2 regions of the Cytobacillus spartinae genome follow, and region 1 is predicted to be linked to the other one. Evidence: riboswitches for the same ligand, from Rfam matches in the RefSeq annotation. Region 1 holds a riboswitch; the other holds the start of a gene.
What was found. A riboswitch is a leader RNA that binds a small molecule or an ion and turns the genes downstream of it on or off. The one in region 1 is predicted to bind thiamine pyrophosphate.

Region 1 (15,592 bases):
TCTGAAATAGAGAATGATATTGAAGAAAGCGTATCTAGGGATGAAAATTTTAATCTGAACCATGAATTAACCGAGGTGTTGATAGCTACTCAAGATCCTTTTGATAAAGAGATTCACGAAGATAGTAAACCTATACTTGAGCAGGATCTCATAACTGATGAAGGACAAGAAGATATTTTAATGGAGGAATCTAGTGGAACTAACTCACTTGAAGTGGAATCTAGTGAATTAGCGGATGCCGAGGAACACAGCTTAGAGAACGACAATCATTCATCGATTTTAGAGCTACCTCACGATCTCTCCTTTGAGCCTATTGAAAACGATTATTTATCTTATCAAGATGCCCTAGCAGATGAATCCCCATCAGTTGAGAATCAACTTCTTCAAGTGATTGACGAACCTGAATCTTCTAGTCATTTTGAGGAGCCTTTTCAAGAAAGAGATCATATAGAAAAGGACGATGATGGAGAAGGACAAAAGTACTAGCCTATCATTAATAGTCTTTTAACCAATTTAAGTTTAAAACTAGTAAAAATGACCATATTCACTAATATTGCAAAAAATAGATGATTCGCCCTTTCCACTTTTCGTAAAACGGCATAAAGATAGAGTATACTAAAAAGAAAGGAGGAAACAACATGACATTTTTCGGTGGGAATGACATCGATAATATGGCTGAGTTTCTAAATAGAATTTTAACATTAGGGGACAAAATTGAGGTATTATCTGGTGATGACGACATCGACGAAGGTTCATTTGTGTATGCAAGTGGAAATGTCCTTGTATGGGTTGACGATGATGGTGATCTAAATACAACTAATTTAGATAACATCACTGTCCGCAAAATATAGTCTTTACTAGAATGGCTGGGTAATCCCCAGTCATTTTTTATTTGTATACTTATCTCGAAAATAGGTCTATGCCCTTACACTCAATTCAATTTTTAATACTATATATAGACTAATAAATTCATATATAGGAGGCTAATCCATGAGTCTAGCACACAAGTTGAACGAGGTCTTTACAATAGGTGATAAACTAGAAGTGTTGTCAGGAGCAGAGAAACTTTTTTGCGAGGGAATATTCCTTTCTGTAGAAGATGAGTTCCTAGTATGGGCAAATGAAGAAGGCGATGTTCTGTTCACCCAATTGGATGGAGTAACCATTAAAAAGTTATAAATAGACTATTAAAGAAACTAAAATCACCTTTCCTAGCAAAGTCTTTGGAAAGGTGGATACATATCTATGCTTGTATATATGAAAGTCCTAAAAGAGATTAAACCTAGTTTTCCTATTTATATTTTTTCCATTCAGAGTAGACAGAGGGTCTTAGTTGATTAACATGTGCTAAAAAATCACCTGAGAGTCCATACTTTTTGAACCCTTTTAATAACTTTGTTGGAACCGGACTTTCCGAAGAAAAGGCTCTTTTATGGTCGATTACTTTTAGATTTCCTTCTTCATTTATAAGTACATGTCGTATTTCTGTGTCCCATCTCGTAAATCCGATCTTTTTTAATTCATCGAGCATAAGTAAAATTTTATTTGTTAACTCTTCCGTAATTTGCTGCTCTTTTTTTAAAATACGTGCAAGTGAAGTACCCTTTACAAATTCCATCACGATATAATTTTTGCCATATTCGTATAAACGAGGGATAACTGGTGACGATTGTCCGGCTTGAAGCGCTTCTAATTCCTTTTCTTGAATATCTTCTTTAAAAAATAGTTTTACACACTTATCATCAGAAATTCTGTACACCTCGCCATCTTTCCCGTCTCCTATAAGAGTATATTCCGCTAACTCTTTTCTAGTAATCCTTCCTTCTCGATCCGTGTTATCTTTTTTAAAATAACTCTCCACTGATTTCACTCCCTAGCTTCATTGATTTCCTTTCCTTTATCCTATGAAAATACACTGTAGTAGGAAACGCGGACAAAAGTATAATTTCAATCAAGATTTGCTAGGTTTTTTCGTGGTCGTCAATTTGACTGTATCATTTTACATTTTAAATGTTTTTCATTTGTAATTTAGTAAAATATACTGTATGGAACATTCCTCTTTTTAAGGTATTACTAATAGTATTTAAAGTATCTCTTAAATGCCTATAAATCATATAAATTGCACATACTAACAATTATTAACATATGTACATTTTCAATTCCTTATGTGATGGGGTTTTGCTCAATGAAGAAGTTTTTTAAAGCCAAGTTTGTCGGTGGGCGTATTTACAAAACTGGAATTGCCGTTTTTGTAACTGCAGCCCTATGCCAATACTTTAACCTTCCAGCTATTTTTGCAGTAATAACGGCGATTGTTACCATTGAACCTACTGCATCTGATTCTATAAAAAAAGGAGTAGTTCGTTTTCCGGCTTCAGCTATCGGGGCTGCTTACTCTATGATTTTCACCTATATATTTGGTGACCAAGCTATCACCTACGCATTATCTGCCGTGTTGACCATTATTACTTGTCACAAGCTTAAACTAGAAGCTGGGATTCTCGTTGCAACGCTAACAGCAGTAAATATGATTCCAACCACACATGACCATTATTTAGAGTCTTTCTTTGTAAGATTAACGACTACTTCTATTGGCCTGGCTGTTTCTACTCTTGTTAATATTTTTATTTTTCCACCTAACTATTCAAAAGATATTGTTAAAAATACGGCTCATTTATACGAACAATCAGCCAATTTATTGATGGAACGAATAAAGGAAATGATGAATGGCAAAATCAATAAAAATAATCTATTAACGTTTGAAAAATTAATGAAGCAAGTTGAGAAGACAGAGCAACTCTGCCAATTTCAGCGTGAGGAATGGAAGTACCATCGCCATACAAAGCTACAAATGCGTGAGTATCATTATGAGCATAAAAAACTTTTTGTTATAAGACAAATCCTTTACCATATTGGAAATTTAATTTATATGCCCGTAGAAAAAGATATCTTCAACTCGACGGAAAAACTAAAAGTGAATCATACCATCAAATCAATATCAAATATTTTAAGTTCTGAGAATCACAATATTCCAAAAGAGCATTCAATATTAATTAATGATCTATCTGAAGAGTTTTGGCAGATGAGGAAAAAAATAGATGTTCAAGATCATACTACTAAACATCAACACTTTCCTTCTAAAGCAATCATTTATTTCGAACTGCTTTCAATCGATGTTTTAGCACAGGATCTTCAGAAAATACATAAAAGCGAGTGGAAACAACAAGCCATTACCGTTCCTGTTCAAAAGTTTAATAAGGATGTATGAAGCTGAGCTAGCATAGTTATTTGCTCGTGGAGTATCCTAACCTTGAGGTGACTAGCTAAATGATAAACAATACGAACGAAGATTATAAAAAGAATCAACAGGACGAAAAAAAAGAGGTCTTAGAAATAAGCTCTACAGGATATGGTTTTGAATCTCATATCACTCCAAAGGAAGAAAATAAAACTACAGAACCGGTTGAATAAAATGAAAAGAACAAGGCATATTTGACCTTGTTCTTTCTGTATATTATTGGTATTTAGTACGAAGTTCAGATGAGTGACTTTTTTAATGTATGAATACGGAAATTTTTGTGCTAGTGGATCGATTTGCATAAGATTTCTTTTTAAAATTAGGACGTTTTGTCAATTTGATAAGCTTAATTAATTTTGTATAAGAAAATCAAGCACTTATGCACGAATTTCCGATTATATGCACGAATTTCTAAATTTATGAACGAATTTCAGATTTATATGCACGATTTTTTCAACTTATCGATTATTCGACTAAATCCGACAAACCAAAACCGCAAAAGGCAAGCCAAAAGAGCCTGCCACAAATACAACTATTTCGCAAAACGATGATTCCCAATTTCAGTCGTAACTGTTTTTGTACGAAGCCACTTGCTGCTAGTCTGATCTGGATTGAAGAAATATAAAGCGTCAGTAGCTTGTCCTTTAAGGGCAATTGCAGCTTCGACAGCAGCTTTTGACTCATCACCAGCTGGATCTTTGATCATTCCGTTATCAACCGGTTGGAATTGTCTTTTTTCATAAATAACATCTTTAATCGTATCTGGGAACTCATCACTTTCCATACGGTTTAATACAACTAATCCAACCATTATTTTCCCCGCATATGGCTCCCCTTTTGCTTCCGCATGAACTAGCCTTGCTAATAAATCTTTTTCCTTTTCTGTGATTCCTTTAGGAACAATAATCTTATCTCCGGCCTTTAAATGGCTATTAAAGTTTATTTGTTGTAGCTCGATTTCAGATACTCCATGTTCAAGGGCAATTTTAAAATATGTGTCCTCATCCTTAACTGTATATATATCAATCCCATCAATCGTTTGGGCAGATGATTTAGAACCAACATTCATTAGTTGGAATGAGAACATGATCATAATTGTAAGTAAACCTACAATCTTCTTCATCGTATCTCCTCCATTTTTTTAATTTAACATACCTACTACGGTAACATACTTTCCCCCTGAATTTTCGCGCCAATTTTTACCACAAGAGATAAAAGAACTATTTTCTAAAATAATACATTCATTTTGCTAGCCAAAAAAAAAGAATCTGTTATAATGAAAATGCAATTAAATAGGTAAGAATAGTAGGGGGACCGGTGTTGCCGGTTGAGATTTCATCCTTAAGATGTTGACCCTTTGAACCTGATCTGGTTAAAACCAGCGTAGGAAACATATTCTAAAACAATGTTGTACATATATTGTTTGTAAATATGCGCCCAGGTTCTTACCTTGGGTGCTTTTTTGTTAGGGTCATTCCTTTTATCCTCTTCTATTCTTGCATGAACAACCTAGGAGGTACTATATGAAGAAAAAATGGTTAGCAATTTTATCCACTGCATTCTTATTAGCTGGGTGTGGCGCAAACGAAGAAAATGAATCTGCAAACGACCCGAAGAAAGAAGAACTAGAGAAAGTTACTGTCGTACTTGACTGGACACCGAATACCAATCATACGGGACTTTATGTAGCAGCTGATAAGGGTTACTTTGAAGAAGAAGGCCTAGATGTTGAGATTATCATGCCTGGTGAAGCTGGAGCAGATCAGCTAGTAGCTTCAGGTCAATCTGAATTCGGAATAGGTTACCAAGAAAGTGTTACACAGGCTCGTGTTCAAGGAGTACCATTGGTGTCAATTGCAGCTATTATTCAACATAATACGTCTGGTTTTGCCTCTCCTGTAGAGAAAAATATTAAAGAACCTAAAGATTTTGAAGGCAAAACGTATGGTGGTTGGGGCTCTCCCGTGGAGGAATCTGTTATCGCTTCACTGATGCAACAACAAGATTCAGATGTAAGTAAAGTTTCTTTTGTAAACATGGGTGATTCCGATTTTTTCACAGCTGTTAAAAGAGATATTGACTTTGCTTGGATTTATTATGGTTGGACTGGTGTTGAGGCAGAGCTACGCGGAGAAGAAATTAATATGGTCTACTTAACGGACTACTCGGAGAAACTAGACTATTATACGCCAGTTTTAACAACAAATGAGAAAATGATATCAGACAACCCTGAAACCGTTAAAGCATTTGTAGCAGCTGTTTCTAAAGGCTATCAATTTACGATTGACAATCCTGCTGAAGCTGCAGAAATTTTATTAGCTGCTGCACCTGACCTAGATGCTGATTTAGTAAAAGCAAGTCAAGAATGGCTATCCCCAAAATATCAAGATGATGCAAATAGATGGGGAGTACAAAAACAAGAAGTTTGGGAGAACTATGCTTCTTGGATGTATGAAAATGGATTATTAGAAAAAGAATTGGAAGCTGAAAAAGCATTCACAAACGAATTTTTACCTGAGTAAGGAGGCATTTGAATGAGCAATGCGCTTGTTAGTATTCAAATACTGCCGAAAACAAAAAATGGGGAAAGTGTAATCCCCTACGTTGATGAGGCAATATCAATTATTCAAGAATCTGGTGTTAAATACGAGGTTCATCCATTAGAAACAACCATGGAAGGAAATCTTGAACATTTACTTCAAATCATCACTCAGATGAATGAGAGGATGATTGAAATAGGAAGTAGCAATGTAATTTCTCAGGTAAAAATTTTGTATCAGCCTGATGGAGTGTCCATGGATAAACTTACGGAGAAATATCGTCCATGAAGACTTCGTTAAAAAGAGGATGGAGACCTGCACTGGTTCTCCTCCTTTTATTCATTCTATGGGAAATTATCGTAAAGGTAGCTGAAGTACCTGACTGGCTTTTACCTCCTCCATCAAAAATAGGAAGTGAAGCAATTATTGGGTGGGGTAATTTTTCTCCACATTTACTTTCAACAACAAAGCTTGCTCTCCTCGGTCTATTGATAGGATCATGCATTGGCTTAGTTACTGCCATTATTCTACATCTTATTCCATTTATTAGAGAATCTGTTTATCCATTGTTAATCCTGTCTCAAAATGTACCGATTATCGTCCTTGCTCCGCTGCTTGTCATTTGGTTTGGATTTGGATTGCTACCGAAAATAATCGTTATAACACTCGTATGTTTCTTTCCAATAACCGTCGCAGCTTTAGATGGCTTTAAGCAAACAGCCCCGGAATTGACTCATTATATGAAAATGGCAGGAGCAACAAAGAGTCAATTATTTTGGAAGCTTGAATTTCCGTACGCCCTACCTTCTATTTTTTCAGGTTTAAAAATTTCTGCTACTTATAGTGTAATGGGCGCTGTCATATCCGAATGGCTAGGTGCAAAAGGCGGTATTGGTGTTTATATGACCCTTTCTTCCTCCTCCTTCCGAACAGATCGAGTCTTTGTAGCCATCTTTGCAATTATGATTCTAAGCTTAATCTTTTTTGGAATGATAAAACTTGCAGAAAATAGGCTTGTTCGATGGCAGAATAAGGGGGATGAATAACCTTGAGTCTCTTAACAGTAAAGAATCTAACAAAACAGTTCGGGAATAACCCGGTCATCCAACACTTAAGTTTTTCGATAAATGAAGGTGAATTTGTTTCTATTCTTGGTCCATCGGGTAGTGGAAAAAGTACCCTCTTTCATCTCATCGGAGGAATCCTTTCCCCCAACACAGGCTCGATTCAATTAGCAGATCAAGAAATTACGGGGAATCGTGGCCATATTAGTTACATGCCACAAACTCCTTCTCTACTTCCATGGAGAACCGTCTTGCAAAACGTACTATTAGGACAGGAATTGCACGGAAAAAAAGACAAAGAGAAAGCAAAAGAGATGTTACAAATAGCTGGTCTTGAGCAGTATATAGATGCATTTCCCCATGAACTTTCTGGAGGTATGAAACAACGGGCAGCCTTTATTCGCGCACTCCAAAGCCCCCAGCCAGTCATTTGCCTTGATGAGCCCTTTTCTGCCTTAGATGAATTAACTCGTCTTGATATGCAAAAATGGTTGTTGTCTATCTGGGAAGAGTATCGTAGAACGATTTTATTTATTACCCATAACATTGAAGAAGCCTTATTCCTATCTGACCGAATCATCATATTGTCTAATAAACCTGCCAATGTAAAAGATGATTTCTTGGTACCTTTTGATAGACCTCGTTCAGAAGAGCTTCTACTCCAAGAAGATTTCTTACACTGGAAAAAGAAAGTACACTTTTCTCTAAAAGGAAGTGATTAATTGGTTAATTTAATTGATGCTCATGTGCATCTTGATCTTTATAAAGATGATGAGTTAGAACAACTCATGACCATGACCAATCAAGTAGAAAGCATAATTTCTGTCTCTTTTCATTTGGATTCTTGTAAGAAAAATTTGCTTTTAGCTGAAAAGTTCGAGAAAGTGAAACCAGCTTTTGGGTTTCACCCTGAACAGGCTCTTCCACCAGGACAGGAGCTTGAAGAACTTTTCAATTGGATTAAAGAAAATCAAGATAAAATGGTTGCAATTGGTGAGGTTGGTCTCCCATTCTACTTAAGAACAGGTAAAAACGTTGTTAATTTTTCATTAGAAAGATATTTAGAGGTATTGGAGCAGTTTATCCTCTTAAGTAAACAATTGGATAAACCAATTGTTCTTCACGCTGTATATGATGATGCTCCAATTGCATGTACCCTTCTTGAAAAGCATTCTGTAACTAAAGCACATTTTCATTGGTTTAAAGGCGATTACAAAACTCTTGAAAGAATGAAGAATAATGGTTACTTTGTTTCAGTTACTCCTGATATTGTATATGAAAAAGAAATTCAAGATCTGGTTCGTTGTTACCCACTAGAACAAATAATGGTTGAAACCGATGGTCCATGGGCATTTGAAGGGCCATTTAAGGGTACTCTTACTAACCCGACTATGATGAAGGAATCTATTAAGGTCATATCACAAATTAAGAAGCTTACTGAACCTGAGGTGTTAGAGCAAATTTATAGGAACACAAAAGATTTTTATGGGCTCTAAATACGTTAATCCTAAACCCCAGCTAGAAGTATCCTTGCTGGGGTTGAGTCTTTAACCTAATAATTGCTTTTTCATTTCCATAAGCTGTTTAAATTGATGGTCCAATTCCAAATATTTTTCTTCCCCTGGCGTAAGAAAACTTAGTTCACCTAAAATCGCCGTTATTTGGTTATTGATGACCATAAGTTCCTCTTCCTTATGACTATCTCTGGACTTTTTTGATTTTTCGGTTCCTAAATACTGTTTAAGCCCCTTTTCAAATCGCTTGATTTGTTTATTTTCAAAAATTAGCAGCTTATCGCTGAGTCTTTCAAGAAAATAGCGATCATGCGAAACGGTTAAAATGGTACCTGTAAACTCAGAAAGCGTTTCCTCTAGTTGCTCCCTGCTTGGTAAATCTAAATGATTTGTCGGTTCATCGAGTATCAATAAATCATAGTTCTTCATTAGAATATCAGTTAGCTTGACACGAATTCGTTCACCTAGACTTAAAGAATTGACTTTCTGTATAATCTTATCCTGTTTTAAACCTAAATTTGCAAATATCGTCCGGGCTCTGAAAATCTCAGATTGATGGGATAACTGTAGCGAGTCTATGGCACTCATATCCCCTGGTAGATCATGAACGTCTTGACTTAAGTAAGCGATTTTCAATGATTCACTCTTCCAGAGCTCACCTTTTGTTAATTCCTCTTCTCCGAGCAATAACCTTATAAAAGTAGTCTTTCCGGCCCCATTCTCACCTATGATTCCTACTCTTTCTCCGTATTTAATATAAAAATTCGAATCGGTAAATAATGTGTTATTTCCGTAGTTTTTCCCTATACCACTGGCCTCTATTACTCTTTTCCCGCGCTTACCAGATGAATCGAACTGAAACAAAATCTTCGTGTCCTCTTTAGGTTTATCAATTTTGTTTTTTTCCAGTTCCTGCTCTAACCGCTTCAGCTTTGACTTGACCTGAATATCCATCTTTTTTGCCTTCACTCGGAAATATTCTTTAAATCCATCCTGTTTCGTTGACTCACGATGTGCTTTATCAGACCATCTAGAAAGATTCTCCATTTGTTGTTCAATTTTGGCCTTGTATCGTTGCTGATTTGTATATTGATGTTCCTGTACCTCCCTCCTTTTTTTCTTTTCTTCCCGATACTCGGTGTAATTCCCACTGTACTGAACCAACTCACGATCCTCTATTTCAAATATTCGGTTGACGGTTTGGTCGAGAAATGATCGATCGTGTGAGATGATGAGGACAGGACCATCAAATGATTTCAATTGGGATACTAGCCAATTTAAACCTTTAAAATCCAAATGATTTGTAGGCTCATCTAAAATAAGCATATCAGGTTTTGTTGCCCAAACCTTAGCAAGAGAAAGCTTTAATTTTTCTCCGCCACTTAAATGCTCCGCCCTACTGGGATTCCATTTAGAAATATTCCCTAAGCCTAGTTGACTCGTATGAATCAATAATTCATGATTCTCTAAGTCAGTATAAACTTGCTGAAAATCATTCACTGTGTAGTCCACAGATTGAAGTAAATAGCCAATTTTAAGTGAACCATTTGGTGTTTCAATAACACCTTTATCAAAACCAATCTTTCCAAATAGGATATTCGCTAAGGTCGTTTTACCGCTTCCGTTATAACCGACTATCCCAATTCGCTCGTTCGCATTTATTGTAAATTTAATATCTTTTAATATCTCTTTGTCACCAAAGCTCTTATGAATTCCGATTACTTTCATCATCGTCATAAAAATCACCTCTCCTAATGCCGGAGAGAATTTGACATAAGAAATCCTCTCCGGAAGCCCGAAGAGGATATAGTTCGCCAAATATAAAAATATATAGAGCAAAAAAAGGCCATGCAAAAACCTAGCGTTTACTTGCTCAAATACATTTACAAAAAAGGGCATACTAATCCTATTCTTCGGAAATTTGCGTTATAGTGATCACAGGCAAACAGCTAAATTTCTTATCGCTATCAACCTAAAATCCTTATGAAATAAATCCTTTCATACGCTTCCTAAAAAATAAGATTAATACTTCATTCCCCTTTATCATTCCCTTCAAATAATTACCTAAAGTATATAAATCCTTCCACTAATTGTCAACATAAAAAGCAGAGGTTAGCCCCTCTGCTTTTTACAACCCTAACCTTATCTCATTACCACTTAAAGCAAGCAGCACCGACAATGATTAATAGGATAAATAGAACTACAATCAGCGCGAAGCCTCCACCGTAGCCAACTCCTCCAACTGCCGTTGGCGCTGCATAGCCACAACCGTATCCATAGCCACCATATCCGCCATATCCGTACATGTTTAATATCCCCTCCTTTTAAATAGGCCTCAATTCGTGAACATGTTCTATTTAATAATAGAAAAACACATTAGCCTGAAACTGCTAGGTTTCTAACTGTTTACACACACGAATGAGTTTAGTTTAGAACCTTTTATTAGTAACCGTATCCGTAGCCCCAAGAAGCACCAATGATAATTAAAAGAATGAACAGAACAACAAGTAGCGCGAATCCGCCGCCGTATCCAACAGTACCTGACATTTTTTATTACCTCCTTATTTTGAGTCAATATATCCTATTCATTTGACCCAAAAAGTGCGAATAGACAAACGCACATTTTTTAGACTTTTTCATCATGTTGATTTGCCTACAGGCTAAAAAAGGTTATCCAGTAGGCGTTTATTGAATCATTCTCCCTCTCAAAAATGGGCTTATTTAAACTGATATTCAGTCTGTAAAATCAATCAATATTGTCCTCTAGAAAAACAAAAAAGATCCCTCTGTGTAATACCACAAGGGATCTCTTTATTATCTCGATGCATATTGAGATTTAACGGAGCTAAGTTTGTAAGTTTTAGGATTTATTTGCTTAATGTTTGTAAAACTAAAATCGTACTCTATTACTTGTTGTAAGGGAATTTCTAGCCATCTGGTTACCCCGTATTGGGACAGTTGCTCCCTGTATACTGGCTTACAATTCTCTAGTAAACACACCTTTAACGTTTCAAATCCATCAAGGCTCTTAATTGTATTAACGATTTCTTCCTTCATTGATTGGCTTGTTAATACTCGTTCTGTTTTTGATGGTAAAGGAATTATTAAAGCATTATCTCTAATTTGTTCCTTTAAAGCTAGATTTGAATATGCTAGTTTTTTAAGCATCCGATTTAGCTTCCACATGTTAATTCCTTCTAAACTGTTCCAAATCATGTTACGATAGTCCTCCATGTCTAGTTGAAAAATTCCCCAAGCACCTCAATTGAGTTTGATATTATATCGCCATATCAACTTACTAGTTATTGCTTGATCTCTGTTTGGATTCTTTACGTATAAACATATCATAGTATGATGGTTCTATAACATTGCCAAAATAACTAAGTTTATTATTTTAGTATAGGTACTAAGATTTAAATCCCTTATATTTTAAAATTCATTTTTAAAATATTTGCCTTCCTTAACGTATCAAACACGATCACAACTGCTGGACCTGCAAATAGTCCAATAAATCCTAATAGCTTAAATCCTATATATAGACTAATAAGTGAAGCTAATGGGGAAATCCCTAGATTTGTAGAATAAACCTTAGGCTCTATTGTTCGTCTAATGACCGTAATAACAACAAACAATATAATCAAACCAATGCCTAAGAAATTATCCCCTTGCAGGATTGCTACAATTCCCCAAGGCACTAATACAGAGCCTGTCCCCAAAATAGGTAGAATATCCACTATAACAATTAACAAAGAAATTAAGACCTTATTGGAAACGCCTAGTACTGCAAGTCCCACAAAGGCCAACATGAAAGTAAGAGCGCTTAGTATAATTTGAGCTTTAATAAAGCCAATTCCTGCACTAGTTAACTTATTGGTAACTAATGAAACTCTAGTTTTTGTCTCTATGGTTAAATATTGGGATAATTTTTGCTTTAAATTCGGAAGCTCCAGTGTAATTAAAAATAAAGCAATTAGATAAATTAAAAATTCTATTAAAAAGCCTGGTATTGCTGTAATTAAACTAAATGCAGACGAAAACAAGGTTTGTAAAAAGGAATCTAGCGAATTAACACTATTTTCAATCGTATTTTCTACAGATAGTACCACCTCACTTGGTAAGGTTTCTAAGTATTGGTACATCTGTCTTATAATCGGTAAAAGGGTAGACAAATAAAAATCTTGTACTAAGGTTGGGGTGTTTTCAGATAGGCTCGTAATTTGTTCTATTGTGATTTTCAGAAGCTGATACCCGATCCCAATTAGTATTAAAATATAGCTAATAAAAGCTAGAATTACACTATTTACTCGGCTTAAGCGAAACTTTTTTTCAAACCAATTTACCAAACCTTCTAATAAAAGTGCTGTGACTAAAGCTAAGATTAGCGTAATGGTATACGGGATAAATACTACGCCAATAATGAGCCCAACTAAAATAATGATGATATTCTTCCTCATGAATTTCTCTCCTGTTTGGTAATCGAATAGATGGATTGTCTTTACAAACTATTTACAAAAAGCCCCATCGTAAAGATAGGGCTCTATCTGGTTTTGTTAGAATATGAATTTACATTGCAGCTTTTGAAAAAACAATTTTTCTTTCGGAATAGCATTAATAAAGCTTACCACTTGTTAATACCAGAATCCCCCATAAGGTACTGGATAATATGGCACTGGATAAAAAGGATATATTGGCGGCCTTGCAAGGGCACCTATTGCCAAGCCACCTAATAGCCCCCCTAAAAACGGAAAGCCAAAACCAAATGGTCTTCCAAAAAAAGGTCTTCCAAAGAACGGTCCTCCAAAAAAGATCCTTTCGTCACCACGGTACATAGTGGGCACATACTGATAACCAGTATTCAACTCAATTTCCTCCCCTATTTTTTCTAGAGACTGTTATAAAATCATTGTTTATTTTGTAATCTTTTACCGAAAAAGCAGAAAAACAAAAGTTAAACAACAAAAGCAAAAAACAATCTCACTAAAGGATATGTTCAATGTTCGTAAAATTCTTGGGTGAATGTCCTCATTATTTATTAGTTTAAGAATTTTAGGGTTGTAGGAAACTGATACAAAAATCTGACTGATTACACTATTGGTTATGTCCTTTAGGATAGTTTATTCTATTTTTAATTAAAATGGAATTTTTATTATTTTGTAGATTACCTAAATGGGGGTTATTATAGGTTGGACAGACATAAGGCGTTTTGAAGTAGTATAAATTGAGATTTACAAAATATAGCGCACCGTATCGTTACTTTGGAAGTGTAGAATTATTTCAAAGTAGAACATGTGTTACCAAATAGCAAGATTCAATGAAAAATCTCTTTTTAAAAAGACAAAAGGTACAGACAGTGAGTAACAAACATTACTCTCACTTTCTGCACCTTTTACAAATCAAGCTCCAGTCTTGCATAGGGACTCATTCTTTCCATTGTCCAAGGAGGATTCCAAACAATCTCCACTTTGATTGCGGCTAAATCCTTCACTTTACGTTCTACCGTCCTCTTTATGGTCTGAACAGTAGTTGAAGCGATGGTTTCTCCTTTAGATGGCATTGTCATAACGATTCCGCATTCATTCTCTTCATTTATATTTACTTCATATATAAGCCCAAGATTAACAACATCAATTCCTAATTCTAAATCTATTACATCTTCTAATGCTTGATAGATCTTCTGTTTTGTTGGGTTAATCAAATCAGCTGCTCCTTCCACTTAAGAGGGTATTCTCTATGTTCTCTCACAACTATAATACCCTATAAAAGCAGCTGTTATATGTTAACCAAATCACAATTCACGGAAAGTACAAGAACTTATTCGTTATTTTTTCACAGGATTGTCGAAGAAATTACATATTTGAAAATTGCGCTAAATATCGAAAGTCCAGCCTGCTGTATTGAGACAACAAGTAAGCCGACCTAGTCGCATTTGGCTTTCTTAGCGTATTCAGACCCTGAATTATATATTCCGCTGGTCCAACCCCAATTCCATGTCCAAAATACGTGTGATCATCTAACATTACAACATTTTCGCCTAGCCAAACTGGGTCAGCGTAATCGGGATTATGGAAATACAAGACATCTCCAGGGATAAAATCAGTACCGACTCTTGTGATAATTCTTAAATCCTCATCATAACTCCAATTCCATACCAGCAATTGGCTAAATAATTGATTAAATGCCTGCTCATTAATAACCTGTAACACAGCATAGTAGTAGATGATTACAATCGCTGTTGAACATTCAAATGCATACATATGACTATTAGTATAAATATCTCTTATTGCATCTGATGGTCGTACATTGGGCCTCAGTCTATACCCACTTGGTGTTTTAATCCAAAATGCGGTATTAAACTTGGAAATTTTAAAAGGCGCAAACTTAATATTACTCTCGTAAAGCTTTAGCGAAGCTTCAATGATTTTTTCTCTTAGCATCAAATCAAACGCCAATAAATATATCGTATCATAGCGATGAACATTTTCACTCTTCTTTAGAGCATTAAATATCACCTGCTGCCTAATGGATAATTGAAAAGGAACATTCTGAAGGATCTGACCCTTTACTGAAATCATAGAAGGCACCTCATTCTTACTTTTACTACCATGCTATGCAAAACATCTAAAGTCGTTTGTAAAAATGAGTTGCTTTTCTTTTCCTATAATTGGTATACATATCCAGATTCAGGGTTTTAATATGATTTTCAAACAACCCTCTTGTTTTTTATTAAAAAGCTTATATGCTTTCTCTCCATCATTTAGTGAGAGATGGTGGGTGATGATGTCGCTGGGGTCAAGCTCTTTTTTTTGGAGAAGATTATATAAATAGGGAAGGCTACGAATAACTGGAGCATAGCCCATTTTCAGCGTTACATTTCTAGAAAAAAGATCACCTAGAGGAAAGCCGTTGTATCTTAACCCATAAACCCCAATAAGCTGAATGGTTCCACCCTTCCGCACCGTTTCAATTGCAGAAGTTACAGACCCCATTGCTCCCCCTTGTAGCCTAAGTGCTGATTCAACAAGTTCATAGGGCTTCATTTTTCCACTCATCCCAACACAATCTATAACAACGTCTGCTCCGCCCTTAGTCAACTCCTTTAAGACATTGGGTAAGTCTTGTATTTCTTGAAAGTTATAAGCTTCAACATGATTTGTATGTTTTGCATGCTGAAGCCTA
Region 2 (15,592 bases), 340 kb from region 1:
TCCTTTGTTACTAAATACAACTTTAAAACTTCATCCATACTCCACTTCATATATTCTCACCTCTCTCCCCCATGTATCTCCATCCATACTAGAAAGCTGATCCATTAGCTTAACTCTATATGTTCCCAATCCATCCGCTTTTTCCAGAGCCTTCTTTGCTCTTTCTCCGCATACTCCCATCGTAGATATTCCAGCAACTGCAGCAAGATAGTAATCGTTTGTAACCGCTGAAAATGAAGCAATTAAAGAGCCTGAAGCACATCCCGTTCCACTTATCTTTGAAAGCCATTCGTCTCCATTTTCAACTATGCACGCTCTTTGTCCATTGGTGACAACATCTATTTCCCCACTTATTACCACGATTGAATCGAATGCTGTTGCGACTAGTTTCGCAATCTTTATCACATCATTCGAGCTCTCTTCAAGATTTACCGAATCCACACCTTTTGCTTTTCCGCCTAATCCAACTAAGCTACTAACCTCAGCGTAGTTTCCTCGTATTATACAAATATCAATTTCTTTTAGAAGTTCCAGTGCTTTGTTTTTTCTAAAGCTTGAAGCACCAACCCCAACTGGATCAAAAACAATGGGAATCCCTAGTTGATTGGCTTTTTTTCCAGCTACTTTCATAGATTGGTACCGCTCCTCGTTAAAGGTCCCAAGGTTTAGCAATAGGGCATCAGCTTTACTAACGATTTCCTCTACTTCCCTCGTGTAGTCTGCCATAACGGGGGATGCGCCAATCGCTAAAGTAACATTTGCACAATCATTAATCGTAACTTGATTGGTGATATGGTGAACTAATGGATTGTTGTCTTTAATAAGCTTAAAAAGATGCTTAATTTCACCACACTTCACGTATTTACCCCCTACCATAGCTGATGGAAATGGTGAGTCGGCCCGTGTCCTTGACCAATAGAAATACTATGCTGGATTGCACCGGTAATGTATTCCTTAGCCAAATGTACTGAATCTACCACACTATTTCCTTTTGCTAAATGTGCAGCAATTGCCGAAGACAAAGTACATCCCGTACCATGTGTATTTTTTGTAAGTATTCTTTCTTGGTAAAAATGATGAAACTCGGTGCCATCATAAAGGACATCAACTGGGTCTCCTTCTAAATGTCCGCCCTTCAAAAGTACATATTTAGGTCCAAGCTCATTTAGTTGTTGACATGCTTCCTTCATATCTTCCTCACAAAGAATTTTCCTTCCTAAAATGGCTTCAGCTTCTGGAAGATTTGGGGTCACAATCGTTGCTATAGGAATTAGGTCTTCTTTTAATGTCTGAACCGCTTCGTATTCAAGAAGGTGATGACCACTTTTTGATACCATTACTGGATCAAGAACAATATTCGTTGCCTTAACATTTACAAGAGTTGATACAACTGTTTTAATAACGTGTGAGGATGATAGCATCCCAATTTTCACTGCACCTACTGGAATATCTTCTAATACCGCTTCCATTTGGTCTTGAATGATGTTTGTTGGAATGGTCGCAATGGAACGTACACCTGTCGTGTTTTGAGCTGTTACTGCAGTAATTACTGACATCCCATAAACCTTTAGGGCTGAAAAGGTTTTTAAATCAGCCTGAATTCCTGCCCCACCACTGGAGTCTGACCCTGCGATTGTTAATGCTGTTTCCACCCTAGTCCCCCTCTTTCTCCAACCTTTTTAAAATACGCTGTTAAAATAATAAAACCAATCGTTGCTCCACTCAGTGAACTAACAATAAACGCAGGAATAAAACCAAATAGAGTTGCTTCACTTCCTAAAAGCAAAGTCGCAATGGGATAAGAAAGCATAGCACCGAAAATCCCTGTCCCGATCACTTCACCAAATGCTGCATAGATGGTCTTTTTGGTTTTTAAAAATACTAATCCTGCTAATAAAGCACCAATCATACTTCCTGGAAAAGCAAATAATGAACCAGTCCCCATGATGTTCCGGAGCAACGAAACCGTGAAGGCTTGAGCGACTGCATAGTAAGGTCCTAATAGGACAGCTGATAATACGTTGATGAAATGCTGCATAGGAAAGACCTTTGCAAAGCCAATTGGAATATAGAACATGTGGCTTGTAAGGGTTCCAATTGCGACCATCATCGCTGTCAAAGTCATTTTGTGTGTTTTCCTCATAAAAAAATCCCTCCAATGATGTAATTTCTTAGCATGGAGGGAAGTTAAATATGCAAATTTCTATTGTTGGAGTCAAAAAAAGCAGACTCCAGCAACAGGAATCTGCGTATGTAGACGTCAGTCAATACACTTCCCTCCGCTGGTACTAACCAGATCAGGTAAAAGGGTCAAAGACTTAAATACGGGTCTTACTCTCAGCCGGCCATTTATCCGGCACCCCTAGTGACACATATTATGCTATTTTCATAGCTACTATAACATAACCATATTTAGTTGCAAACAAATTTTCATCAAAACTATAACCAATATATGAAAATACCCTTTTTAAATACTCAAGAAGCTCCGATAAACGGAGCTTCTCTCATTAATCATTTTTTGTTAAATCAATGGCTTTCTTAATATCTTTAAAAGAGTTAGATTTTCCGTACATAAGTACTCCACCTTTATATACCTTTGCACCAAATACAGCTAATATAATAATTGTTACTAAAAGAATTCCGATACCAAGAATCGGCTCCCACACTGGTAATGATAGCATCCCTACTCGCATGAACATGAGCATAGGTGTAAAAAACGGAATATAAGAAGTAATCGTTATGAATGGTGTTTCTGGCTGACCTAGCCCGAACATGGCAATCATAAAGCCCGCCACAACCATTAGTGTCATTGGCGTAATCATCTGCTGTACATCTTCAATTCGACTTACTAAAGATCCTAAAAATGCAGCTAAAGTTGCATACAGGAAATATCCGAGTACAAAAAACACGACAGCGTAGATAATGGTTGCAACAGGAACGTCACCAAAGCCAAAGAAGCTAAAGAATCCGCCTTCCATTGAGCTTAAATTTTGTTTAATAGAGAAATACCCTACCCCTAACAAAACAGCTAATTGCGTTAAGCTAAGTAATCCAATTCCTAGTATCTTTGCAAACATTTGCTTAATAGGAGATACACTTGAGATCAAAATCTCCATAACGCGTGATGACTTTTCCGTTGCTACTTCCATGGCAATCATGTTCGCATACAGAATAACAGCAAAATAGATAACAAATAGTAAAACATAAACAAGTCCTCTAGCTTGATTTAACTCTTCTGCCGTTTTCGCATTTTCTTCAAGAGCCACTCGCTCAAACGAAATAGGTTCGTATAGTTTACCCAATTGTTCAGAAGTTAAATTGATTTGTGTTGCTGCAAGCTGAGTTTTAATCTGTTGTAAAGAAGATTGTAAATCCATAGGTAAACTAGTATCTGCAATCGTCATGGATTTATAGGTAGCAATAGGAAGATTTTCATTGTTAAAAGATAACACTAGTAAACCATCATAATTACCTTCTTCAACTTCCTTCTCTCCATCCGCTTCACTAGCATCTAATTTCGTTAATTCAACTTCCTCATTAACTAAATTTAATTGTTCCTCCAAGGGTTGAAATAGTGCTCCTGTATCATCAATGACAGCAACTTTATCACTATCTTCTCCATCATTAAAAGTACTGATTATGTTTTCCAAGTTGGTTAATGCTAGAATAATACCCACTGTAATAATGGTTGTAATAATAAATGATTTTGTTTTTAATTTGCTCAGGTAAGTATGAAATAATATGATCCAAAAGTTATTCATAGGATGCACCTACTTTCTCTATGAAAATATCATTTAAGGAAGGCTCCTCTAGAACGAATTTTCGAATAAAACCCTTTCCTACAACCTCACTTAAAATTTTCTCAGCAGTCTCTTCTCCCTCAATTTGTAGATGAATACCTTCCGGAGTTGTTTTTGCTTTAGTCACACCTGGATAGTTTTTAAGGAACCCAAAATCTAAATCTCCATGAATGATTAAATTTTTTCTACCAAAACTGCGTTTAATCTCTTTTAAAGATCCGTGAACAACTGGGCTTCCTCTATGCATGATACACAAATGCTCACACATTTCCTCCACATGCTCCATCCTGTGACTTGAGAAAACAATCGTAGTTCCTTTCTCTTTTAAATCAAGAACTGCATCTTTTAGCTGTTCTACATTTACAGGATCGAGGCCACTAAACGGTTCATCCAGGATTAATAACTTTGGCTTGTGAATAACGGATGCAATAAATTGAATTTTTTGCTGGTTCCCTTTAGAAAGTTCCTCTACCTTCTTATTGGCATATTCAGGAACTTTGAATCGATTTAACCAATAGTCTAGCTCTTTTAAAGCATCTTGCTTTTCCATGCCTCTTAATCTGGCTAAATAGACAATTTGATCCTTAACCTTAAGCTTTGGATAAAGTCCCCTTTCCTCTGGTAAATAGCCGATTAAATGGCTAGTGGTATAGTTAATGGGCTTCCCATCCCAACTAATAGAACCTTCACTTGCATCTAAAATCCCCAATATCATTCGAAAAGTTGTTGTTTTTCCGGCACCATTTGCCCCTAAGAATCCGAACATTTCCTTCTCTGGAATCGATATTGACAAAGCATCTACAGCTGTAAATTTTCCGAACCTCTTCGAAACACCTTCTAGCTTTAATACCATCTCTCATTCCTCCATTTCATTAACTTATACGGGTAAGTTTTAAAAAAGGTTCATTTTTCCACAAAAAATTTTCTTTTGCAAGAAAGAATAAATTATGCAAGAATAATAGTATAATCAACTATCTGAATATTGAAATTAGGGGGATTTACATATGAAAACTTACAAATTAACAGCTTTTGAAGCAAATGGAGAGAAAATCCTTGATGAAGGCTTTGAGGCAAAGGATGACAACGAGGCAAAAGCTTTAGGTGAAAAAATGCTTAAAGAAAAAGATGCTCTAGAAAAAACACACAGATGCACCTCTCCAAGTGGAAAGTTAATTCTGTTCCACCGTTAAACAAAAAGACTGGTCCTCTACAGAGAGCCAGTCTTTTTGTTTAAGAGCATTATTTTCCTCTAAATTGAGGCTTTCTCTTTTCAATAAAAGCTTGAATGCCTTCCATGTGATCTTCTGTTTGTCTCATTTTATGTTGAGCATATTTTTCAAGCTCTAACGTCTTTAATAAATGTGGGCGATTTCTTTCCGCAAGAATCTTTTTCGTTTTAATCATCGCCTGTAGTGGCTTTGCTTGCCACTCCGCAATTTTATTATTTAAAGCCTCTTTATAATCAACTGCTACTTCATGAATTAACCCAATCTTCAATGCCTCTTCAGCTGATAACGGTTTACCTTCCCAAATTAGGTGCTTTGCTTTATCTTCTCCTAATCTGCGCTCTAAGAAGAAATGAGCTCCCCCATCTGGAATGAGTCCGATCCCAATAAAATTCATTGCTAGCTTACTATTTTCATCAGCAAGTATGTAATCAGTTGCTAAGGCTAAGCTTAATCCTAGTCCAGCAGCTGCACCGGATACAGCACTTATTGTTACCATTGGAAGGCTATAAATAGTTACAACCAATTCATTAATAGCATCCATAATATTGTAGAAATCGTTTTCATCTTTAACCGTAGAAAGCATGGATTTGATGTCTCCACCGGAAGAAAACGCTCGCTCATTTCCTGTTAATACAACAATATCAATATCATCGGATGTGCTAATCTCCTTTAATCTTGCAACTAGCCCCTTAATCATTTCCTTATCTAATGCATTTAGGCTTTGTGGGCGATTCATTTGAACAGTTGCTACGCGTCCTTCAACATGAACATTCACCGTGTTTGTTACAAACTGAGTAGACATTTTTATACCCCTCCCATTTATCTCACTATTTTTATTATATCGGCTTTACTATATAGAAAAAACCACTTTCCTAATATTTATGAATATTTTTGTAATTTAATAGATGAAAATAGGATCAGAGATAAATCTCTGACCCTTTTAAACTTAATTCTTTTGTAAGTAATCTTTTTGAACTTGATCTCTTAAAGCGCGTTTTAAAAACTTTCCGACCGAAGTCTTTGGAATTTCTTCTAGAAATAAAATATCATCTGGAAGCCACCATTTTGCAAATTGCGGTTTTAAGAAATCGTAAAGTTCCTCTTTTGTCGCTCCATCTTTTTCTTTTAAAACAACACATGCAATTGGGCGCTCCTGCCACTGCTCATGAGGAACAGCTACTACTGCTGCTTCAAACACTGCTTCATGTGCCATTAACGCATTTTCAATATCAACAGACGAAATCCATTCTCCACCACTCTTAATTAAGTCTTTCGTTCTATCTACAATTTTCATAAAGCCTTCTTCATCAAGTGTGACAACATCCCCTGTATAGAGCCATCCATCACGGAATGTGTCAGCCGTTCTCTCATCTTTAAAGTACTCAGATGCAATCCACGGACCTCTAAGTGCCAGTTCTCCCATCTCTTTTCCATCCCAAGCGACTTCCCCGTCTTTTCCAACGACTTTCATTTCTAAGCCTGGAACTAATATACCTTGCTTCGCCTTAATTTCTAGCTTTTCTTCTTCTGAAAGCTCCTCTTGATAGCTTTTTAAAGTAGAAATAACTGCTAAAGGACTCGTTTCCGTCATACCATAGGCATGCTTAAATGGAATGTTATGCTTCTGTTCAAACGCTTTAATCATTCCTTTTGGTGCAGCTGAACCTCCACATAGAATATAGCGAAGATTGCTTAAATCATATTTCTTTTCTTCGAGTTCCTTTAACAGCCCTAACCAGATGGTTGGAACACCAGCTGTGATGGTAACTTTTTCTTCTTCTAGCAATTCTGCTAAAATCTTCGGAGTAAAATATGGTCCAGGTAGTACTAGAGTTGTACCGAACCAGACTCCTGCAAATGGCAATCCCCAAGCATTAACGTGGAACATTGGTACGACAGGTAGAGCAACATCTTTTTCACTAACAGCCGCACTATCAACCATTCCTAGTGCCATACTGTGAAGAACGGTTCCTCTATGAGAATATACGACCCCTTTCGGATTACCTGTTGTTGCTGATGTGAAACACATACCAGCAGGTGAATTCTCATCAAGGTCGTCAGGATACTCGTAATTAGGGTTCCCCTCTTCAAGCAGCTTTTCATAGTGATAGACAGGAGATAATGTCGTTTCTGGAAGCTCATCCTCATCTGTCATAATGACGTAAGCTTCAACTGTTGTGAATTCATCCTTACATTTTTCTATTAATGGAACGATGTCAGCGTCTATCAGTAATACTTTATCTTCAGCATGGTTAATAATATATGAAATATGTTGAGGTGCTAAGCGAATATTAATTGTATGAAGTACTGCACCACTACATGGGATTGCAAAGTAAGCCTCCAGGTGACGATGGTGATTCCATGCAAGTGTACCAACCTTATCTCCTCGTTGTACTCCAAGCTTTTCAAGACTATCAGCTAGTCTTCTCGTTCTTTCAGCCATCTCCTTATAAGTAAATCGTTCAATCCCTTTTGTTGTTCGTGAAATGACCTGTTTCTTAGGAAAATACTTCTCTGCTCGTTTGATCATTTGCGTCATTGTTAAAGGTGTTTGCATCATAATAATTTTATCCCTCCATTTAGTAAACGCTTTCAAAACCTAGCTCGTAAAATCTTATGACAGGCTATATATAAAACATTCTCTTTTTTTCGAAAAAATCCTGTCTGTAAATTCATAATATTAGAATAATTTAACATCAAAGGAAAAAAGAAGCCTAAACGAGTTAGACTTCTTCTTTCACATTGGTATTTTTCATAAATAATTCATTTAAGATCTTTATTTTCTTATTCGTATAATCTTCGAATCCATCATTATACGATTTAGGATCCTTTGGATTTGCAAATTGAGTGATTTTTCCTGTCACTGGATCAATAAACTTACTAGCTGCCCCACAGCCTAAACCAATGATGGTTTGTTGTTCTTCCATAATCATAATATTATAGATGCTCTCTTGGTCCCGTAGAGAATACCCGACATTCTCAAGATTACCAAGAATGTTTTTTTGGCGATACAGATAGTACGGAAGATAATTGTGATCTTTTGTCCACTTTTCAGCAAGCTCCATCATATCCTCTACTTCATTCCGATCAGCCACTTTGTATTTATCCTTGTTCTTTGTCATCTCAGAAGCACGTTTAAAGGAAAGCGTATGAACCGTTAATGATTCAGGCATTAGTTTTTCCGTTTCATTTAAAGTATGAGTAAACTCCTTGACTCCCTCTCCTGGCAAACCAATAATTAGGTCCATGTTAATGTTATTCATCCCCATTTTTCTTGCAAGATGATACTTTTCAATCGTTTCATCAACCGTGTGATGTCTCCCAATTGCTTTTAATGTCTCTTGAATATAGGATTGAGGATTAATACTGATCCGGTCAATATTCCACTTTTTTAGTACCTCTAACTTTTCAGGAGTTATCGTATCAGGTCGACCAGCTTCCACCGTTACTTCACGAATATCCTGAACATTTGGGAATGAAGCATACATCTCTTCATACAGCATGTCCATCTCTTCTGCTGTAATGCTTGTCGGAGTCCCACCACCATAATAGACCGTGGTAATGTTGATATTGTTATCTTTTAACCACTTACCAATTTGCCTCATTTCGAAATGAAGGCCGCCTAAAAAAGAATTCACTGAACCTTGACGTCCATTAATCGCGTAAGCAGGGAATGTACAATACGCGCACTTAGTTGGGCAAAAAGGAATGCCAATATAAATGCTTACTTCTTTTTGCAATTCATACAAATCTGGTACTGCCGTTAATTGTCGATCAATGATTTGTTGCATTAAAAATATTTTCTCATCCGTTATCAGATACTCATCCATCAACTTCTTATGTGCCTCTTCTTTTGGCATACCTTCTCGAAGTAGTTTATGGAGCAGCTTGGTTGGGCGAATTCCCGTTAAAATTCCCCACTTCTGAATCATACCTGTCCAATCTTGTAAAACGGTTAAATATACATGAGACACAGCTGTTTTTATTCGTCTAAATCGGTCTTTTTCAGTCTCATTATTAGGGAGGTCTTTTTCAAAAGAAGCAGTGAAAATTTGACCCGATTGATCTGTAAGAGTTGCTCGAGCCTTTACTGTTTCCGCGATAATTAGGGCAAACTCTACGGTAATGTCGGTAGACTTGCCTTTATCCGCGAATAGTATCTCAGTTTCTTCAAAGAATAGGTTTGCTATTAATTGAAGGGGACGATGAAACCGCTCATCTTCAATACCTTTTATATAAATTTGCATAAGATCACCTTTAAAATATATTTGAACATAAATTTGTCTTAAAAAGTTAACTTTTTTAAGTGTACTGAATGGATGTTATGAGGTCAATAAATTAGGGAGACTAGTTTTTTGGAAATTCAGGTTATAGCATGGTTATTCTCGAGGTGTATTCCGGAGTATATTGGACTTGTTCCACCTTATTTTCGCCGTCCACATGGTTATAATGGACATATAGAGCAATATATTCGCCGTTGCTTTTGTTTTATTGGACAAACAACCACTTTTATTCGCCAAACCAAAAACTTATTCGAGCGCAGTCAGGATATCGGCTGCTTTTTTATATATTTCGGCAAGTATCTAATAGTTATCGGTCACTTTTTCACATATTTCAGCGAGTATCTTACATTTATCGGCGACTCTTCACAACATTTCGGCAAGTCCTAGGATATCGACCACACTTCACACCTTTCTGCCAGCCTAATAATGTTAACCAGCCCTTTAATTCCCCCCGACTCATCGCAGTATTGTTTAGCAACCTCATCACACACGAAATAAACCAAAAAAGGGATGACCACCAAAGTATGATCATCCCAAATAATTTATTTAATGATATTCATTTTGCGTAGGAATTCAATCGGTTGCTGCTTTCTAAAATGCTCTTTTACCATGTACCCGACACCTTGTTGGTTATTTGAACGAGTTACCCAATCAGCTGCCTGCTTTACTTCGACAGGTGCGTTACCCATTGCAACTCCCAATCCTACTTGCTCGAGCATGTCAATATCATCGACGGAATCTCCGATGACAACCATTTCATCTCTACTAATTCCCAGTTGTTCCCCTAAGTATAACAATCCATTTAACTTAGAAACTCCCTTTGGGACAATATCTAATCTTAAATCATTTAATTTTACAAGATCAACCTCTGCAAACATACTTTGCATTGCTTTTTGGGCATCTTCTAAGTCTTCTTTATGTTCAAAATACACTTCCATTTTAGGAGGTGTTGACGGGTCATCTAGTAGAGTATCACTTAATGTATCAACGAATTGCTGAGAATAAAAGACAGGGTCGCCAGAAGTAAAGACTGTCTTTGCTAGTAGATTATTACTTACTTTTGATTTATTTGCTAATGAATATTCTTCGTGAACAATTCTAATTTGGCAGGAAAAACCTTCTAGTAAACGGACAATCTCGAAAGTAATGTCTTCAGGGATACGTTTTGCCTGAATGGGCTTGCCTAATGTATCTGCAATATATGCACCTCGGTGAGTGACAAGTTTAGAATCTAACTTTAAAGCCTTCGCCACCTTTTTTGCAGATGGAAAGCTTCTAGAAGTAACAAGTGTTACATAAATTCCTTTTTGACGAACATATTCTACAGCTTCTTTTGTTGACTTGTGAAGCCGACCATTTGATTGGAGAAGTGTTCCGTCGATGTTTAATGCAAGCAACCTATAAATCATTTTATATTGCCCCCTATTCTCGATGTTTTTATCCTTACAACACATGTATGTGCGATTTACTTTGATTAGAACAACTAATAGGGACAAAGTTATGATTTCTTTTTTTAGGCTCTTTTCTTAAACTTAGCTGCTATATAAAATACTTTATACTTCCCATAAACGGATTTAGAGAAGAAAAAATCCCACGAAGTATCATGGCATCCATGTTAGTGACAATATTCGAAAAGCAACAAAAGCCTTTTTTATCATGACGAAATTAACCTTGAAAAAATTACCAAGGTCCAGCTATGAATAAATCTTAAATTTCGTAACAAAACTAGAAATGTAACAAACAATAAAACTACACCAAGGAGATGATTAACATGGCAAGAAGCAACAATTCAAACCAATTACTCGTATCAGGCGTAAAGCAAGCAATTGATCAAATGAAGTATGAAATTGCAACAGAGTTTGGCGTAAATCTTGGTCCAGATACATCTTCAAGAGCAAACGGTTCAGTTGGTGGAGAAATTACAAAACGCTTAGTACAAATGGCTGAGCAACAATTAGGCGGAAGACAATTTTAATCTTACTTAATTAGTAAGCAAGTTTACTTAGAAACTGAAAGAATCCTCTCTTATATTAAGGAGGATTCTTTCTTTTAAAAAAACGTATTTATTGTACCATTTCTTTTATCTTTTCAACTGCATCAAATAACGATGCTGCTTGATAATCAGCATTCGTTTCCCCTTCACCAATAAAAACGGTTTTACAACCAGCCTTTTGTCCAGCCTCTATGTCTCTTTCATGGTCGCCAACCATGACGCTTTTTTCTAGGTTAATTTCATATTTTCCAGCTAGGTTTAACAGCATTCCTGCATTCGGCTTTCTGCATTCACATCCGGCTTTAGGTTTATGTGGACAGTAAGTAATCTCTCGAAAACGCCCACCTTTTTCTTCTACTAATTTCTCCAAATGCTGATGTATTCTGTGTAACTCCTTTTCTTTTAAGAACCCTAGTCCAACTCCACCTTGATTAGTTACAACAAAAATTTCAACATCCTCTTTACTTATCTCAGCCACTGCCTCAGCTGCACCATCTAGTAAAAATAACTGTTCTGGCTTATTAACGAACTTGACTCGATCAGTTAAAACCTCATTCAATACACCGTCACGGTCTAAAAAAACAGCTCTTTTCATAATTAACCTCACTGTCTTATAAAAGTAATCTGTCACATTAAAACTTCCTAGTTATAAGAATATACGAAAAGAAATACCTTTAAACAGGAAAAAGTATCTGAAGCGGGATTCAATTTAAGAATGGCAAAATAAAAAAGTCCCCCATATAGGAAGGACTTCTTCATTTACCCTTTATGCTTGCATCGCACCGTACAGTTCTTCTAAAGGCTTCATAATAACCTGGTTTAATTCACCAATTACCATGCTCATTCGTTGTTCTGCTTCCATTAGTTTTGAAATCTTCTCATGTTGTTGAACTAGAGCCACCATTTTTTGAGCTTGGTCAACCTCTTCTTGACCAATCTCTTGGCCCATCATTTGTTTTTGTTGTAGTTGTAACTGAATGTTACGGAAGTTCTCAAACATTTGCTTAGCTGATGGATCAGCATTTACTTCGTCATACATTCTCTTTAATGTATTATACTCATCACTTTGTCTAATTGCCTTTTCTAATTCATACGCCGAATCATGTAAATTTACTGCCATACGTTTCATCTCCCTTTCCGCATTAACCCCCTATAGTAGCCTTTTTCTCTTTAGTGTTAATCCCTAAAGCAACAAGGCAACAATAGAAGTCCATCAAAACAATCCACTCTACTATAACAAACTATGTCATGAATTGCGAATTGGGCACATTTTAATGGCAATAAGGTGGTAGTTGTATTTTATAAAAAAAGGACAACAAAACCTTGAAACAATCCGATTAGGCCACCTAACAAAGCTCCTAAATACGTAATCATTTTTAGTTCGCTTCTTGAAATAGATAAAACCATTTCCTCGAGGCGTTCAACGGAAAACGTCTCAACCTGTTCTCTAACGATTTCAGAAATATGAAGCCTTTCCATTAGTACTTCAATACGAGTTGACAACCAATCACCTAACATCTGAACCGCATTAGGTACAAGTTTTTCAACAACCTCATGTTTATATGGCTCCGCTATAACCGAGATAGGTGTTTGAAGGAATTGATCTACCCTTATAAATCTACGGCTATATTGCTTAATCATCGTACGTAGATGGTCTTTTCCAAATTGTTCTTCAACGGTTTCTATCTTCCATTCGAGAACTTTATCCCACTCTTTTCTTAGTAGGGTAGTAATCAGTTCTTCCGTCCCTTCACTATTTAAAAACTTAATGAGTTCAGGTCGAATCTTATCCGTAAGATTTACATTTCCTAAAAACATCTGAAGCATGTTCCCTAGCATTCCACTTCTCTCATTGAGAAAATCGTTCAGCATTCGTTCAATTCGTAATTCTCCCTCCGTACTTGAGAAATAGTCGGTTCCCTTTGAAAGGATATAGGAACTAATTTGTGGGATCTTTGAGTTAACCTTTTCAATTAACTCTTGAGACAGAATAACCTTGATAGGTTTTTCCCCATACTTCTCCATTAAGCTTTCATACTTTTTATCTATAAAAGCATCTAATTTTGCTTCTATTCGTTCTCCACTATCCTTTAATCCAAACCTTTCAAAGACTTCTTCCAACGTCTCATCACGATTAAGGAATTGATCTAATTCCTTTTGAACTATCAGTGACATGTCATCTTGAAAGTTCTTATTCAAAAATTTACGCTGAATACTTTCAGGTGTTAATAAATGGTTGACAACCATTTTCCCTAACTGTTCTGCAAGCTCTCCTCTACGTTTCGGGATTAACCCAGGAGTAAAGGGAACTTTCCAACTCCCAATATATATTGGCTTATAAGGCCTAAACAACATCTTGATCGCTAGCGAGTTGGTAAATCCACCGATAATGGCTCCTATGACAACCATAAATATGATGGTTAAAGCAATATTCATTTTACATCTACCTTCCATGGTTATAATTTAGCACACATAATTTTACTTTTACATACGATGATATCAGCACATGCCCATTTCTTCATTATAAATGTAGCTCTAGTACGAGTACAAATAAAGTGTGGGCTAAATCATGTTTTCAAACCCAATAAATGAGGAATATATATGTCTGATTCTTATTTACCTATTACGGTCATTGCGGATAAAATGTTTCAAAAAAAGAACGAAAATTACCTTATGATAAGTAGTTCACTCGCCTCCTATTTAGGAATAACCTTTGAAGAAGTTATCGTGTTGAGTTTAGGCATAAAAAAAATACAGGTTAGAGTATTTAGAGGGGATTTACGAAAAGATGAGATGGTATTCGGAAGGGACCTTTACCAGCAGCTCTCTCTTCCTGAAAAAGAAATTCGTTTCCTAACTAAATATCGTAAATCCAATAAAACTCTTTATATAGGCCCTATAATCGCTCTAATGACTGAGCTTCAGGAAAATGAGGAAAATATAGGACCAAATTTTCGATCTGTTCATGCTTTTTGTGAAGAACTTCATCACGGGACATCTTCTATCGGAGGATTTTTTTATGTTTTTCACGTTAAGAACTTTTCTCAAACAGGGATTGAAGGCTACTATTTTGAAGATGGTAGCTGGCGAAAAGACATGTTACCTTTACCAAATGTGATCTACAATCGGATTCATTCCCGAAAACTTGAATCAAGTAGCGCTTTTGGCTCAGTAATGGATACCATTAACTTGCTTCAAATCCCAATCTTCAATGAAAAGTTCCTATCGAAATGGGAAGTTCATAAGATCTTATATTCTGAGGAACACTTACAACCTTATCTTCCTGATTCCATGCTTTTTACGAAGGATCATCTCTTACTTTTATTTAACAAATATAAAGGGGTTTATATAAAGCCGATAAACGGTAGCCAAGGGAGAAATATTATCAGGCTCTACTCGAAAGACTACAGAATACACGCCAAGCTATCCTCTGGAACGAAGAATGAAGATGAACTGTCTTTTGAATCTTTATCTCAATTTACTGAATGGTTTAATAAAAGGAAGTCCAAAAACACCTACTTAGTTCAGCAAGAGATTCCATTATTAAAATTGAATGAACGTCCACTTGATTTTAGGATTTTATGTCATAAAGATTATCAGGAAAATTGGAAAATCACCTCAACAGTAGCGAGAGTATCAGCAGAGCAGCAATTTGTTTCTAACATTGCTCGTGGAGGCGAAACGATGAAACCACTAAAAGCCTTATCGTCATTGTTTGATCGCCAAACTGCTACTCAGCAAGTCATTCTTATGAAGGAATTAGCTATCGAAACAGCCAATATCATTAGTCAGTCCTCTACAGGTATTGTAGGAGAGCTTGGAGTCGATATTGGTGTTGATCATACAGGAAAACTCTGGATCATCGAGGTAAATTCGAAGCCCTCCAAAAACTTTGAGGAACAAGAAGTTAAGATTCGTCCATCAGCAAAAGCGATAATTGAATATTCGACGTCATTAGCTTTTAATCAAATGTTAAGACTTGATGAAGCTTAACAAGCACTAGAATGCTAATAAAATATATAAGGGGGAGTGACTAATGTTAACTCTAGGATTTATAACGTTAAACTTAAGCAGTGAATTAACCTACTTTACTGAAATTGCTAAAAGAGCAAAAAAATTTAATATTAAATGTTATCGGTTTATACCATCTCAAATGAATCCTTTAACTGAGAAAATAGTCGGTGAACATTTTAGTGATGACGATAGATGGGTTCGCTCAGAATTCGAGATCCCAGAAATATTGTATGATCGCTGTTTTTATGGAGACGATTCACATTCTAAACAGTG

Region 2: linked by a shared signal. The riboswitch ahead of thiW (energy coupling factor transporter S component ThiW) and the one ahead of ACFYKX_RS07885 (ABC transporter substrate-binding protein) in region 1 are both predicted to bind thiamine pyrophosphate.

Annotation. Positions count from the first base shown of each region.
Region 1 is NZ_JBIACK010000002.1:381,326-396,917, reverse strand. Features, by position in the region: gene ACFYKX_RS07920 (hypothetical protein) at 1-486, shown strand, start outside; gene ACFYKX_RS07915 (hypothetical protein) at 639-851, shown strand; gene ACFYKX_RS07910 (hypothetical protein) at 991-1,179, shown strand; gene ACFYKX_RS07905 (RIO1 family regulatory kinase/ATPase domain-containing protein) at 1,292-1,861, opposite strand; gene ACFYKX_RS07900 (FUSC family protein) at 2,186-3,268, shown strand; gene ACFYKX_RS07895 (hypothetical protein) at 3,328-3,471, shown strand; gene ACFYKX_RS07890 (cell wall hydrolase) at 3,831-4,421, opposite strand; TPP riboswitch at 4,596-4,705, shown strand; gene ACFYKX_RS07885 (ABC transporter substrate-binding protein) at 4,822-5,820, shown strand; gene ACFYKX_RS07880 (thiamine-binding protein) at 5,833-6,126, shown strand; gene ACFYKX_RS07875 (ABC transporter permease) at 6,123-6,884, shown strand; gene ACFYKX_RS07870 (ABC transporter ATP-binding protein) at 6,887-7,624, shown strand; gene ACFYKX_RS07865 (TatD family hydrolase) at 7,625-8,398, shown strand; gene abc-f (ribosomal protection-like ABC-F family protein) at 8,450-10,153, opposite strand; gene ACFYKX_RS07855 (YjcZ family sporulation protein) at 10,567-10,722, opposite strand; gene ACFYKX_RS07850 (YjcZ family sporulation protein) at 10,859-10,963, opposite strand; gene ACFYKX_RS07845 (hypothetical protein) at 11,231-11,632, opposite strand; gene ytvI (sporulation integral membrane protein YtvI) at 11,839-12,870, opposite strand; gene ACFYKX_RS07835 (hypothetical protein) at 13,045-13,245, opposite strand; gene ACFYKX_RS07830 (metal-sulfur cluster assembly factor) at 13,803-14,111, opposite strand; gene ACFYKX_RS07825 (protein-glutamine gamma-glutamyltransferase) at 14,263-14,988, opposite strand; gene ACFYKX_RS07820 (alcohol dehydrogenase catalytic domain-containing protein) at 15,097-15,592, opposite strand, start outside.
Region 2 is NZ_JBIACK010000002.1:45,898-61,489, reverse strand. Features, by position in the region: gene thiE (thiamine phosphate synthase) at 1-50, opposite strand, end outside; gene thiM (hydroxyethylthiazole kinase) at 31-858, opposite strand; gene thiD (bifunctional hydroxymethylpyrimidine kinase/phosphomethylpyrimidine kinase) at 870-1,652, opposite strand; gene thiW (energy coupling factor transporter S component ThiW) at 1,637-2,143, opposite strand; TPP riboswitch at 2,258-2,374, opposite strand; gene ACFYKX_RS06295 (ABC transporter permease) at 2,508-3,761, opposite strand; gene ACFYKX_RS06290 (ABC transporter ATP-binding protein) at 3,754-4,653, opposite strand; gene ACFYKX_RS06285 (YhzD family protein) at 4,805-4,990, shown strand; gene ACFYKX_RS06280 (enoyl-CoA hydratase) at 5,040-5,831, opposite strand; gene ACFYKX_RS06275 (long-chain fatty acid--CoA ligase) at 5,976-7,589, opposite strand; gene ACFYKX_RS06270 (coproporphyrinogen III oxidase) at 7,753-9,276, opposite strand; gene ACFYKX_RS06265 (Cof-type HAD-IIB family hydrolase) at 9,855-10,721, opposite strand; gene ACFYKX_RS06260 (small, acid-soluble spore protein, alpha/beta type) at 11,084-11,287, shown strand; gene ACFYKX_RS06255 (D-glycero-alpha-D-manno-heptose-1,7-bisphosphate 7-phosphatase) at 11,376-11,900, opposite strand; gene ACFYKX_RS06250 (YlbF family regulator) at 12,072-12,425, opposite strand; gene ACFYKX_RS06245 (DUF445 domain-containing protein) at 12,605-13,741, opposite strand; gene ACFYKX_RS06240 (YheC/YheD family endospore coat-associated protein) at 13,907-15,298, shown strand; gene ACFYKX_RS06235 (YheC/YheD family endospore coat-associated protein) at 15,342-15,592, shown strand, end outside.